2 linked regions of the Magnetococcus sp. PR-3 genome follow. The protein of the gene in region 1 interacts with the protein of each later gene in a pairwise test. Links are inferred from orthologs where the notes say so. Each region holds a gene or a part of one and is shown in the gene's direction. Other genes may lie near its edges.

Region 1 (7,410 bases):
TCCACACCGCAACGCAGCAAATGAGCAATGGCAGCAACATGCATGAACAGCTGCCCTTTATCATCTGTTGCACCACGGGCAAAGAGCCGCTGATCCCGAATTTCAGGGTCAAAAGGAGGTGTGGTCCATAGCTCAACTGGTGTTTCTGGCTGAACATCATAGTGACCATAGATCAGAACAGTGGGGAGGCTCTCATCAACCATACGCCGCCCAACCACGTAAGGGGGCGCACCAGGAATGCTTAAAAGCTCAACCTCAGACAAGCCCGCCCAACGCAACTGGTCTGCCGTATAGGCCGCACAGCGCTGTAGATGTTCAGCATAGCTTGGATCAGCAGAGACGGAGGGGATCTTAAGATAGTCGATCAGACGTGAAAGATGCTCCTGACGGAGCTTTTCATCCGGAAAGGGGGGGACAGAAAAGGACTCCACTCACTTTTTCTCTTTCTTATCCTTAAGCTCTTTAGGGCTCATGATCTGTTTAAGCTTGGCACAACCCGCACTGATCTCTTCCCACCGCTCTGGCATCTCTAACTGTACGACTGTTGCCGTTTTAATGAGGCCAAAGCCAAACATGCCACTCTGTTTATTGGGACCGACCAGATAGGAGAGCAGCAGTTCCAAGCCCGGGTTATGTCCCACCAGCATGACACGCTTACTGCCTTTACCAACCTCACTGAGAACTTCAATCAGATCTTCTAGGGATGCACCGTAGACACGATCATCCCAAACAAGCTGTTTCTTTTTTATGCCCAGCTCTTTGGCAACCGCCACCATCGTCTGTTTGGCACGCTCAGCCGGAGAGCATATAACCAGATCTGGTGTCATGCCCTGTTTCTCGACCCAACGCCCCATACGTGGCGCATCTCGACGGCCACGTTTAGCCAACGGACGTTCAAAGTCCGTCGGTGCATCCGTATCCCAAGCAGATTTTGCATGTCGGAGTATGATTAACTGGCGACCCATTCCAACTCTCAATCAACATCTAAATGTTGAAACAATACCCGTCTTAAAGAATGTGACCCTCATAAGGTAAGAAGGCTCAACAGACCTTGGCTATGAAAGCCCCGGGTAATTATTAACCCTAATCAAGCATAAAACGCTGCATCATAACATGAAAAACAGCCACAAGACACCAAGCTTTTCATCACAGCATCGGAAAAAAGTCATGCAACTGTTACATACAGCTGCCTCAATTTTTCCGCTACATTTATTTAAAGCAGGAACAATGTACCACGTATAGTCAGACAAAAGTATCTTCAAAAGTCTCCGCAATTTCAGGAACAATAAGCATCCATCCTACGCATCACTTTTTTGATAGATAAAGGAGAGCCAGGTGAGATGAAACAACACGAGAACACACCCCCTACCCCAGCCTATTTTCACAATAAAACGGCTTCAATCTTTTAAAGATTATGGCTTGCACTTTTTTTATGCAACTAAACATAACCACACACTTTTCACACCCTATGATGTTGTGGCATATAGCCCCTACAGATCTTTAAGAGTATGCTAAGACACCTTTTTATACCTGACTGAAGGATTTCATCATGCGTGTGGCCATTATACGACAGCGATATACCGACTTCGGTGGTGCTGAGCGTTTCCTGGGACGCGCAGTAGATGCCCTAGCACAGCGCGGAGTGCATATCACCATGCTGGCTCGTGACTGGCCAGAACATGCGAATCGCCACCTGATCAACCCCAAATATATAACCCGAACCGGGCGGGATCGTGGATTTGCACAGGCTGTCTGCAACCATTTAAAGAATGAGAAATACGACCTGGTGCAATCGCATGAGCGCATACCTTGTTGTGATCTTTACCGCGCAGGAGATGGTGTACATAGAGAGTGGTTAAAACAGCGAAAACGCTTTATGGGCTGGAAAGCAGCTTGGGCAGACCGTATGCCCTATCATCGTTATATCTTAGATGCTGAATCTCGACTCTTTAATAGCCAACAGCTTAAAGCCGTTGTCTGTAACTCCGCCATGGTAAAGCAGGAGTTGATGGATCACTTTGACATGCCATCCCATAAACTCCATGTCATCTATTCAGGTATTGACAGTGACCGCTTTCATCCAGACCTAAAAGAACACCGTCACTCCGTACGAGAGCAGTGGAAAATTCCTCAGGATGTACCTCTTTTTCTTTTTGTTGGATCGGGTTTTGAGCGCAAAGGGGTTGGCCCCCTTCTCCAAGCCTTAGCTCAAATGCCGAAGCAGGCCTACTTACTTATTGTTGGTAAAGATAAAAAAAGGTCTGCTTATCAAACACTGGCTAAAAAACTTGGCCTATCTGCCAGAGTACGCTTTTGCGGCCCACAAAAAGATGTTCGCCCTTTTTATGGTGCTGCGGATGGTGTTGCACTGCCCACTTTATACGATCCCTTCCCCAACGTTGCCTTAGAAGCCATGGCGTGTGGATTACCCCTGCTCAGCTCCACCAAAAGTGGTGCTATGGATCTGATCGAGTCCGGTCACAATGGCTGGCTCTGTGATGCCCTGGACATAGAAACCATGGCACAGCATTTACTCAGTATGTGTGATACCACCCGCAACACCAACGTGGGCAAGGCAGCCCGTGCCACAGTCGAACCGTTAAGCCTGGATGCCATGGCAACCCAAATGGAAGATCTTTATACACACCTACTCAATCCATAAGGGTTTGGCACAATAAACAGACCCTCAAGCGCTTTCTCTTTGACCAATGGCTTAAATCAGAGTACAAGAGTGGGTTTTTCGCCATAACGCTATCTGCAGCGGAGCCCCATCCCATGTCCCAGGACGTCTACCCCATCGAAAAACTGCGCAACATTGCCATCATCGCCCACGTGGACCATGGCAAAACCACCCTGGTGGACAAACTGCTGCAGCAATCTGGAACCCTTCAACAGCGCGGTGAAGCCACTGATCGGGTCATGGACTCTAATGACCTTGAAAAAGAGCGTGGCATTACCATCTTGGCCAAGAATACGGCCATCTACTGGAACGGTTACCGTATTAACATTGTGGATACCCCTGGACACGCCGACTTTGGCGGTGAGGTTGAGCGGGTACTCTCCATGGTAGACTGTGTTCTACTGCTGGTAGATGCGGTGGAAGGCCCCATGCCCCAAACCCGCTTTGTGACCCAAAAGGCTTTTGCTCAAGGGTTGAAGCCCATTGTGGTTGTCAACAAGATTGACCGTGATGGCGCCCGTCCTGATTGGGTTCAAGATCAAACCTTTGATCTGTTTGATAAGCTGGAAGCAACCGACGAGCAGTTGGATTTTCCCATTATCTACACCTCTGCTTTGCGCGGCTTTGCCACAGAAGATCCCACAGAAGAGACCGACAACATGGATGCGCTGTTCCAAGCCATCGTTGATAATGTCTCTCCTCCAGACGTTGATCCTGATGGCCCCTTCCGTATGCAGGTCACAGCCCTCGATTATAACAGCTATGTGGGCATTATCGGCATTGGCCGTATTGAACGCGGAACCATTAAAACCAACAGCCCCGTAACCCTGATCGATGGCGACGGCAGCCAACGTAATGGGCGCATGCTGCAACTATTTGGCTTTCTTGGGCTGGATAAGGTTGAGGTCCCTGAAGCTAAAGCCGGGGATATTATCGCCTTTACCGGTATCGAGAAATTGCGCATTTCTGAAACGATTTGCCATCCCGACTCCTTGGAACCTTTACCTCAGCTGTCGGTTGATGAACCAACCGTAAGTATGACCTTCCAGGTGAATGACTCCCCCTTAGCCGGTCGTGAAGGTAAATTTGTAACCAGCCGTCAGCTACGTGACCGTCTGCTTCGTGAGCTGGAGACCAATGTTGCTCTGCGTGTTGAAGAGCTGGATGACCCAGACAAATTCAGGGTCGCCGGGCGTGGTGAGCTGCACCTGGGTATTCTGATCGAAAATATGCGTCGTGAAGGCTTTGAACTGGGGGTTTCCCGCCCAGAGGTCATCGTCAAAGAGATTGATGGTGAGAGAAAAGAGCCTTACGAGCAGCTGACCGTGGATATCGATGAAGATAGCCAGGGTAAAGTGATGGAAGCCCTGGGTGAACGCAAGGGTGACTTGGTCAACATGGTCCCAGACGGCCGTGGCCGGGTACGAATTGATTATATGATACCTGCCCGTGGTTTAATTGGCTTCCTCACTGAGTTCCGTACCATGACCTCAGGTAATGGTTTAATGTACCACGTGTTTGACCATTTTGGCCCTTATGTGACAGAGTCCATTGGTCAGCGCTCACGTGGCGTGTTGATTGCCAAAGATTTGGGAGAAACGGTCGCCTTTGCACTCTTTAACCTGCAAGAGCGTGGACGCTTGTTCACGGGTCCTGGTGAAAAAGTGTATGAAGGCATGATCATCGGCATAAACAGCCGTGCTCAAGATCTAGTCGTCAACCCTATGAAAGCCAAACAATTAACCAACATCCGCGCGGCTGGTAGTGATGAAAACATCAACCTGACACCAGCGATCAAGTTTACCTTGGAAGAAGCGCTGGAGTTTATTGATGATGATGAGCTGGTTGAAGTAACCCCTAAGACCATTCGCCTACGTAAGCGTTTTCTGTTGGAGCATGAGCGTAAAAGAGCCGCAAAAAAGGTCTAATCCAACAGCGAAGATCAAGCAGCACCAAAAAGAGCAGCCCAATGGGCTGCTCTTTTTTTGTCTGTTCAACAAGAATTTCTCTCGAATAACAGGCCAATTCATCCTGGTAAAAAAGCGGTGCTCTCCACCTTATTGGATGTCAACTTATCCGCATGCCAATAACAGACACAGAGCGTTCTTGTATTTAATACCCGATATTCATTCAATTTTCATTTACAAGAAGAGCACTTCTTATTCACACACTGTCCCACCTTACTTAACCAAAACGTTACAATGATTATGCTACGATATCACACGCTTACCCTATGTTCAGCAGCAGTTGTAGCCGTGGCTGCAATAGCACGTTAAAATCGTCATTACGTCCTTTTTCGAACTAGGGAGTTCTACATGAAAAAGCTGTTTGTTGCCGCTGCTATGGTTAGTATGGCCATGGCTGCTACTCAAGCTGAAGCCCGTGACCAGATCCGTATCGTCGGCTCTTCCACGGTTTTTCCTTTTGCAACCACTGTGGCGGAACAGTTTGGTCGTTCCACCGCCTTTAAAACCCCTGTGATTGAATCAACAGGTTCTGGTGGGGGCCTTAAACTGTTCTGTTCTGGTTTGGGTTTTGACCATCCTGACATTACCAACGCTTCTCGTCGGATCAAAAAGTCTGAAATCGAGCGTTGCGCCAAAAACGATATCAAAGAGATCATCGAAGTTAAAATTGGCTATGATGGGATTGTGCTTTCCAATGCCAAAACCTCTCCTTTGATGAACGTGACCCTGCGTGATATTTTTCTGGCCCTGGCTAAAATGGTACCAGATGCCAGTGGAAATCTTATAGCTAACCCCTATAAGACCTGGAAAGAGGTCAACAACACGCTACCCAACACCCCGATTGTCGTGTTTGGCCCTCCCCCAACCTCTGGTACACGTGATGCATTTGCCGAGTTGGCAATGGAAGGTGGCTGTAAGACTTTTCCAAGCATCAAAGCTATGAAGAAGAAGAATAAAAAGAAGTACAAAGCTTTGTGTCACGGCGTTCGTGAAGATGGTGCCTATGTAGAGGCTGGTGAGAACGATAACCTGATCGTTCAAAAGCTGTCAGCCAACCCCATGGCACTGGGCATCTTTGGCTATAGCTTCCTTGAGCAAAACTCCGATAAGGTGCAGGGAAGTTTCATTAAAAACACCCCGCCTACTTTTGAAAATATTGCCGATGGCAAATACCCTGTTTCCCGCTCTCTCTTCTTCTACGTCAAAAAGAAGCATGTGGGGCTGGTTCCAGGTATTCAGGAGTACTTAAAAGCGTTCTCCAGTGAACAAGCCTGGGGAGATGAAGGCTACCTCGCTGACAAAGGCCTTATCCCTATGCCAGCAGCTGAGCGTAAAAAGTTCATGATGGATGCTAAAAATTTGAACCCCTTAAAGATGTAAGTTCAGAGGGTGTTCGGAATGAATAAAAAGGGTGGCCATGCAAGGCCACCCTTTTTTTGTAACCTTATGGCGCCCAAACAGCATGAGCATTTTCAGACCACAGCCTAGCCGTCAGTCTTATTCCATACCACACTTAAAGAGATTTGATAAATACAGCTAACCACATAATCTATATTAATTTTATGATTCAAGCCCACCAGGGCAAGTGCACAGATATGGTACGACAAACCGGATACACATACTTAGTACGCTCCTACAAAAAACGCTTTATTACGAAAACAAAAAAGCAGGGGCCCTTTTCAAACGGCAAAGCTGGAACGATCTAGCCAATCGATATTCATCACGAAGCGCCCTCTGTTGCGACCCTATTCAAACGGACCAACGACCGACCTATTGATCTCCCCCCCCCTCAACACCACACCTTGCCCTGATGCGATGCCCCCTACCGTTTGATCCATGCAACCCAACAATGACACGTTAAACCTTACCCGACTAAGGAGAGCTGCACAGACGATATCGATGTAGAATCAGCCAACCTAAGAACCATATAAAGCCAAGGGGCCATAAAAAAAGGCTTCCTCAGAAAGGAAGCCTTTTTAAAACCTAAACCACGGATGAAGCCTTACTCATCAGCAGGAGCAACCACGGTCAAACCAAACATTTTCCACATCTGCATACCACCACGATAATAGATCAGCTTCTCTTTGGGGTAGCCCACTTCGAGTAGACCTCTAATGGCGGTTGGGGACTGGCCACACCAGGGGCCATTGCACCACAGAACAAGATATTTAGCGTTGGCAAAGTTGCCATCCTCAACCCCAAACTCAGCTAAAGCTTCTTCAATAGCAACTTCATCCGCGCCCAGTTGAGGACTAACATCGGTGTAAGGGATGTTGATGGAGCCAGGAATGGTTCCTTTAGCGTGCCAGTCTGGGGTACGTGCATCAACCAATAAACCGGTTCCATCTGCAACGTATGAGGTCATAAATTCGATCACCTCAACCTCACCAATGGTACGCACACCATCCGCAACATCCATAGGCATTGCACAGAAAGGAGGGCACTTCCGTGAGGTCTTCGCAAAGCCTGCATCAATAACTGCAGCCTGATCCTGATTACGCAAGACTTTAACCATACCAGCACCGTGTTTAACCTCCACAGAGCCGATTGATCGGGTAATGTTAACCTCTAGACCCGTATCCGGTGCAGGACCGCCCCCCTCTCCTTCTGCCATGGCATTCATGGACATCATGGCCATACCCATACCTGCAATCAGTGCTGTCAGCTTTTTCAACATCTGCATCTCCTCATCGACACCCAGATAGGACCTGAGCTTCAGCTCAGATCTATATTATCCGCACACACAGGACTTTCCCCCATCCA
Region 2 (6,044 bases), on another replicon or contig:
TATTTGCGTGAGAAAAGATGGTTCTTTATCGCCATGCTGGTTGGCGCATTAATGTTGACTTTAATGCCCCTACCCGACGGGTTGACTGAAGAGGGGCGAGTGGTCTTAACCATGACCGTGGTGGCCACCATTCTCTTTGTGACCGAACCTGTTCCCCTGCCTACCGTGGCCCTGTTGATTGTTATCGGGCAGGTATTGCTGATGGGCATTAACTCCTCCCATGTTGCCCGTAGTCTGATGAGTGATTCTGTGCTCTTTATCATGGGCTCTCTAATGCTCGCTGTTGCGGTGGTCAAACAGAAGTTGGATAAGCGCATTGCGCTATTTATCATCCGCTTTACAGGTACCAAGACTTCACGTATCGCCTTTGGTATTTCCGTGATGTCTGGTCTTTTGGCCTCCTTTATTGGTGAGCACACTGTGGCGGCCATGATGTTGCCCGTGGGTATCACCCTTATTACGCTTACCTCTGATGATCCGACCAAGGTGCGTAATCTGGCAGCGGTGTTGCTCTTCTCGATCGCTTATGGTTGCTCGGTGGCTGGTATTGGTACCCCATCCGGTGGGGCACGAAACGCCATTATGATCGGTTATTGGGCTGATTTTGAAGGGGTGATCATTGATTATGTGACATGGATGATCTACGCCTATCCCATGTTTTTGTTACAGTTACCTTTTGTAACCATGATTTTGCTCTTTACCTTCCGCCCTGAGCATTCAGATCTGGCCCCTGCAGTGGCTAAACTGAGGGCACAAGTTGAAGCTGAAGGACCTTTAAAAGCGAAACATTACGCCTCCATCATTATGTTTTTCCTTATTCTTTATGGTTGGGTTGGGCTCTCAGAAGGGGTGGGTATGGGTACCATCGCCATCTTGGGTGCTGCGGCCTTTCTGGTTGGGGGGTTGGTCAAGTGGGAAGATCTGAATAATGGTGTGAACTGGGGGGTGGTGTTGCTCTACGCCGCTGCCATCTCACTGGGTGTTCAGATGAAAGATACTGGGGCAGCCGAGTGGGTGGCAACCAGCTTCCTAAACCTGCTGACCCCACTGGGGGCGGATGAAGGTATGGGGTTGTGGTTGGCGGTTTCTGCCTTAACTACTGGCGTAACCAATACCATGTCAAACGGTGCTGCGGTGGCGGTTTTGGGTCCCATTGTTCTTAATTTGGCCAATGCCGCTGGGGAAAGCCCCATTGTCATTGGTTTTATTACCTCTATTTCATCTGCGTTTGCTTACTTGACCGTCGTGGGAACGCCGGCTTGTACCATTGTTTATGCATCGGGTTATTTGAAAACCTCCGACTTCCTCAATGTGGGGTGGCGGATGGCGGTGATGTCCACCATTTTAATGCTTGTTTTTGCGGCGATTTACTGGCCGCTCATCGGCGTTTGAGCCATAGGAGAAGACCATGACTCAAAGTTTGAACATCGAAGAGATGGGCGCTGACGAACGCTTCCGCATTCTGGTTTGCATCGATGGATCTGAGGATGCCTACCGCGGTCTGCGTTATGCGGCTAAACTGGGCCATGGGGTGGATAGTGATATCACCTTACTCTATGTTCGGCCTATCGATCAGGGGCTGCGCACAGGGGGTTTGCAGGTTCGTGTTGCCCGTGAGAATATTTTGGATTGGGGGCAGGACCTGCCCGGTATGCGTTGGTTGAAAAAAGGGCATCAAATCCTCATGGATATGGGGGAGATGTCTGATGATTGGGAGGCCAGTCAAACCAGTCAGGAGGCCCATGGTGATCCTGCTGGGGATAACACCCTGACCTTTCTTCATGAAAGTGGAAAAACCATTACCCTGCGTCTCAAAGTTGCCAGCAGTATTGAAGTGGGGATTTTAGATGAGCAGGAGGCAGGGGAATATAACCTCATAATCATGGGGGCTTCAGGTCCACGTGGTGCGGTTGAAAAGGTCCTCGGCCCTACACCTGTGGCAATGAAGGTGGCTATTCATGCCAAGTGCTCGGTTATCCTGGCGCGGGGCTTAGAGGAGGGGCATGGCCATCTGATCTGTACCAATGGATCTCCCCGTTCCATTGATATGGTGCGTAATGATGCAATGTTGGCCCACCGTTGCCAATGTCCGGTCTCACTGTTGGCTGTTTCAGCCGATGAGGAGGGGCGCAGTGAAGCAGAGGAAGGTCTGAACAAAGCCATTGGGGCGCTCACGGAGTTGGGGATTGAACCCAAAGAGGTCATTACACGGGTAGGGGACCCTGCCTATGAGATTGTGGCTCAGAGTGAAGGGTATTCTCTGGCGGTACTGTCTGCCACAGCTACCGGTGCATTAAAACGCTTCTTTGTAGGTGGTGTGGCGGTCAGTGTGCTACAACACGGCAAAGGTTCGGTCATGGTGGTGCGATGAAGCACCGAGTGAATCGATCATTGTGAACATACGCGCAGGAGTTCCTGCGCGTTTTTTTTCGGGGTACCTATGTATCGTTATTTTGCCACCACGGCACGGGGGTTAGAGCCTGCGCTGGCTGCTGAGTTAAAGCAGATGGGCGCGAAGTCTGTACGTCCTGCATCAGCCGGTGTCGGGTTTGAAGGGGATGTCGAGATGGGCTTGCGGGCCTGTCTATGGTCCCGTGTGGCGACTCGTATCATTCTATCGTTAAAAAAGATTGATGTTTCGAGCCCCGATGCGCTCTACCAATCCATCTATGCCATCCCATGGGAAGAGCATCTGGCCCCTGAAGGTACCTTGGCTGTGGATTGTATTGGTACCAATAACACCATTCGTCATACCAATTTTGGTGGGCAAAAGCTTAAAGATGCGGTGGTGGATCGTATTCGCGATAAAAAAGGGAGCAGGCCCAGTGTGGATCCTGCCCGACCTGATCTGCGCATTAATTTGGGGATCCGTGGTACTGAGGGGCGGGTGGGTATTGATCTCTCAGGAGAAGGTTTGCACCGCCGGGGGTATCGTTTAAGAGCTGGTGATGCTCCCCTTAAAGAGAACCTTGCTGCGGCCCTGCTTTATTATGCCGGTTGGCCGGAGCTGGCCCGCGAGGGGGCGACCTTTGTTGATCCCATGTGTGGCTCTGGTACTTTGCCCATTGAAGCCGCCATGATGGCCGGGGATGTTGCGCCAGGCTCATTGCGTCGATATTTTGGTTTTCGCCGTTGGCGTGGGGCGGAAGGTATTGCAGATATCTGGCAACGTTTGGGGGAGGAGTCCATTGAACGCCAGCAAGCGGCAGTGGATCACATGCCCATCATTGAAGCTGGCGATCATGACCCTTATATGGTGCGTGTGGCTGAAGGTAATACGGAAGAGGCCGAGTTGGAGAGCTTTATCCGTTATCATCATCGTGATGTTGCCGCTTGGCAAAAAGGTTCAGATTGGTCCGAGCAGCCAGGGGTCTTGGTAACCAACCCCCCCTATGGTGAACGTTTGGGGGAGGTTGTTGAACTTAAGGCACTGTTTGCAAAACTTGGTATGCTGCTTAATGGGCCCTTGTTGGGGTGGCGCAGCGGTGTACTGATGGGAGATGTGCTTTGGCAAAGTGCTATGGGTCTTCCTGAGCAAGGGCAGCGTATGGACCTGAATAATGGTCCTATTCCCTGTGCCTATATTCTTAATGGTCAAGCACCAGAGTCAGCTCCCAGCAAAGGTAAGAAAAAACCAGAGGTAGATATGCGCCAGGGGGTGGTCTCTCCTGAAAACGCACAAATGTTTGCCAATCGTCTGAAAAAGAACCAAAAACGGCTGAGAAAATGGGTGAAAAAAGAGGACGTGCACTGCTACCGTCTTTATGATGCCGATATGCCTGAGTATTCATTGGCGGTGGATCGCTATGAAGATTGGATTGTCGTACAAGAGTATCAGGCCCCAAGTACCATTGCGGATGCGGATGCCCACCGGCGCTTGCAGGATGCCTGCTCAGTGATCCCAGATGTGTTGGGTGTGCCACCAGAGCGGGTGGTTGTTAAGCAGCGTAAACGGCAAAAAGGCTATAACCAGTATGATAAAATGGCCACGCGTGGTCAAAAAGTTCTGGTACATGAGCGTGGTTTGAATTTTGAAGTCAACTTGACGGACTATCTGGATACCGGCCTGTTTCCAGATCATGCTCCGTTAAGGCGTCGTATCGCTGAAGAGGCGGCTGAGAAACGGTTTTTGAACCTGTTTTGTTATACGGGCACGGCCACGGTACATGCCGCTGCAGGTGGGGCGCTAACGACAACAAGTGTGGATCTCTCCAATACCTATTTGGAGTGGGGGCAGCGTAATCTGGATTTAAATGGTTTTAAAGGGGAGCACCAATACCGGTTTATCAAAGCTGACTGTATGACCTGGATTAAAGAGACCGATCAAACGTTTGATCTCATCTTTTTGGATCCCCCGACATTCTCCAATTCCAAAAGTATGCGTGAGAGTTTTGACATCCAGCGTGATCAGGTTGACTTGATTGGGGCTACAGCTCGTTTACTAAACCCGGAAGGTGTTCTTTATTTTTCGACAAACCGAAGGAAGTTTAAATTAGAAAAAGAGGTGCTTGAGGCACAGGGGCTGGTTTTGGAAGATATTACCCGACAGACTCTTGATCCTGATTTTCAAAGAGATCCTCCCATTCATCGCTGCTGGCGTATCACTTGCAGATAGTTTTTGTGTGCGATCATAAAAGGGTCGTAAAAACGGTCTAAAATGGACTGATAGTTGCGAAAGTGTACCAATCTGCGTGAAAACGGTTTCCAAACCCTTCCCGATTGGGTATCTTTCGAGTTAAACGTTTTCTTTTCCTCAATTCTCCAAATGTTTTGTGGGAAAATAACAGGCAAGAATCCACGAATTGCCCTGGATTGGTTACGGAGGAGGTTCCGGTGTCTGATACTCAAAAGTTCCGTCTGGTTACCCGGAGCGATTTTGATGGCCTGGTGTGTGCGGTTGTTCTTAAAGAACTGGACATGATCGATGAGATCAAATTTGTCCACCCCAAAGACATGCAGGATGGCAAAATCGAGATCACTGGGCGGGATATCACCACCAACCTTCCCTATGTGGAAGGTGTGCATTTAGCGTTCGATCACCATGCTTCGGAATTGATCCGTCGAGGCGATGCTGCTCCCGATGACCATATTATCGACCCCCATGCTCCTTCGGCGGCACGGGTTGTCTATAAATACTTTGGTGGCGCTGAAAAATTACCACGGATCTCTCATGAACTGATGACGGCTGTGGACAAAGGCGATGCCGCCATGTTCACAGAAGATGAAGTTCTTAACCCTACGGGTTGGGATCTGCTGAACTTCCTTATGGATGCCCGTACAGGCTTGGGTCGTTTCCGTACGTTCCGTATCTCCAACTATCAGTTGATGATGCATCTGATCGACTACTGCCGGGATCATACCATTGAGGATATCCTGGAAGTAACCGATGTGAAGGAGCGTGTGGATCTTTACTTTGAGCATGAAGAGAAGTTTAAAGATCAGATCCGTCGTTGTTCCACCGTTTATGATAATTTGGTTGTGTTGGATCTGCGGGATGAAGAGACCATCTTTGCCGGCAACCGTTTCATGATCTATGCGCTTTATCCTGAGACCAACATCTCGATCCACGTACTGTGGGGATACCAGCGCCAGAACACGGTCTTTGCCATTGGTAAGTCCATCATCAACCGTACTTCAAACACCCATGTTGGTGAGCTGGCACTGAAGTATGGCGGTGGTGGTCACCGCAATGCTGGTACCTGCCAGGTGGGGAATGAAGGTTGTGAAGATACGCTGAAAGAGATTGTGGCTCAGATTACCAGTGATGGTTAATGCTTAACTGAGTACGTTTATGGAAAAAGCCCGGCCTTTATAGGTCGGGCTTTTTTTGGTTTATCTTTTACTGGTCGTTGTGTCATCTGCCCTCTGGCTGTGTAACGCGCTCAGGTGTGCTGGTATCTGCTCATGGGCTTAAGCGTTTGCTTGCTGTCATGGCGGTGTGGGTTGGTGTTGAACAATAAAAGACATATATAATGTGTGGAATAAGCCCATTTGTCTGCGGTATTTCATGTGTCGCTGGTGTGTGCTTGGGGCGATAGAATGTT

What was found.
Region 2: the proteins of typA (region 1) and rlmKL interact in binary tests that used the Escherichia coli proteins (3 or more experiments, as listed by UniProt). The link is inferred for Magnetococcus sp. PR-3 from one-to-one orthologs.

What each region holds. Positions count from the first base shown.
Region 1 is NZ_JBAHUQ010000020.1:76,862-84,271, reverse strand. Bases 2,260-5,191 are described here. They hold typA (translational GTPase TypA), read left to right. Parts: upstream 2,260-2,775; coding sequence 2,776-4,608; downstream 4,609-5,191. Other genes in these bases: V5T57_RS12595 (PstS family phosphate ABC transporter substrate-binding protein), read left to right, coding at 4,996-5,191; V5T57_RS12605 (glycosyltransferase family 4 protein), read left to right, coding at 2,260-2,662. Outside these bases: V5T57_RS12615 (dipeptidase), read right to left, coding at 1-431; V5T57_RS12610 (SixA phosphatase family protein), read right to left, coding at 432-965; more of V5T57_RS12605, read left to right, coding at 1,550-2,259; more of V5T57_RS12595, read left to right, coding at 5,192-6,027; V5T57_RS12590 (rhodanese-like domain-containing protein), read right to left, coding at 6,650-7,324. UniProt on the Escherichia coli protein: A 50S ribosomal subunit assembly protein with GTPase and nucleotide-independent chaperone activity, required for 50S subunit assembly at low temperatures, may also play a role in translation.
Region 2 is NZ_JBAHUQ010000014.1:142,970-149,013, forward strand. What follows is about bases 2,080-5,027. They hold rlmKL (bifunctional 23S rRNA (guanine(2069)-N(7))-methyltransferase RlmK/23S rRNA (guanine(2445)-N(2))-methyltransferase RlmL), read left to right. Parts: upstream 2,080-2,440; coding sequence 2,441-4,615; downstream 4,616-5,027. Other genes in these bases: V5T57_RS10115 (universal stress protein), read left to right, coding at 2,080-2,371; V5T57_RS10125 (exopolyphosphatase), read left to right, coding at 4,834-5,027. Also shown: V5T57_RS10110 (SLC13 family permease), read left to right, coding at 1-1,392; more of V5T57_RS10115, read left to right, coding at 1,409-2,079; more of V5T57_RS10125, read left to right, coding at 5,028-5,772. UniProt on the Escherichia coli protein: Specifically methylates the guanine in position 2445 (m2G2445) and the guanine in position 2069 (m7G2069) of 23S rRNA. Methylation occurs before assembly of 23S rRNA into 50S subunits.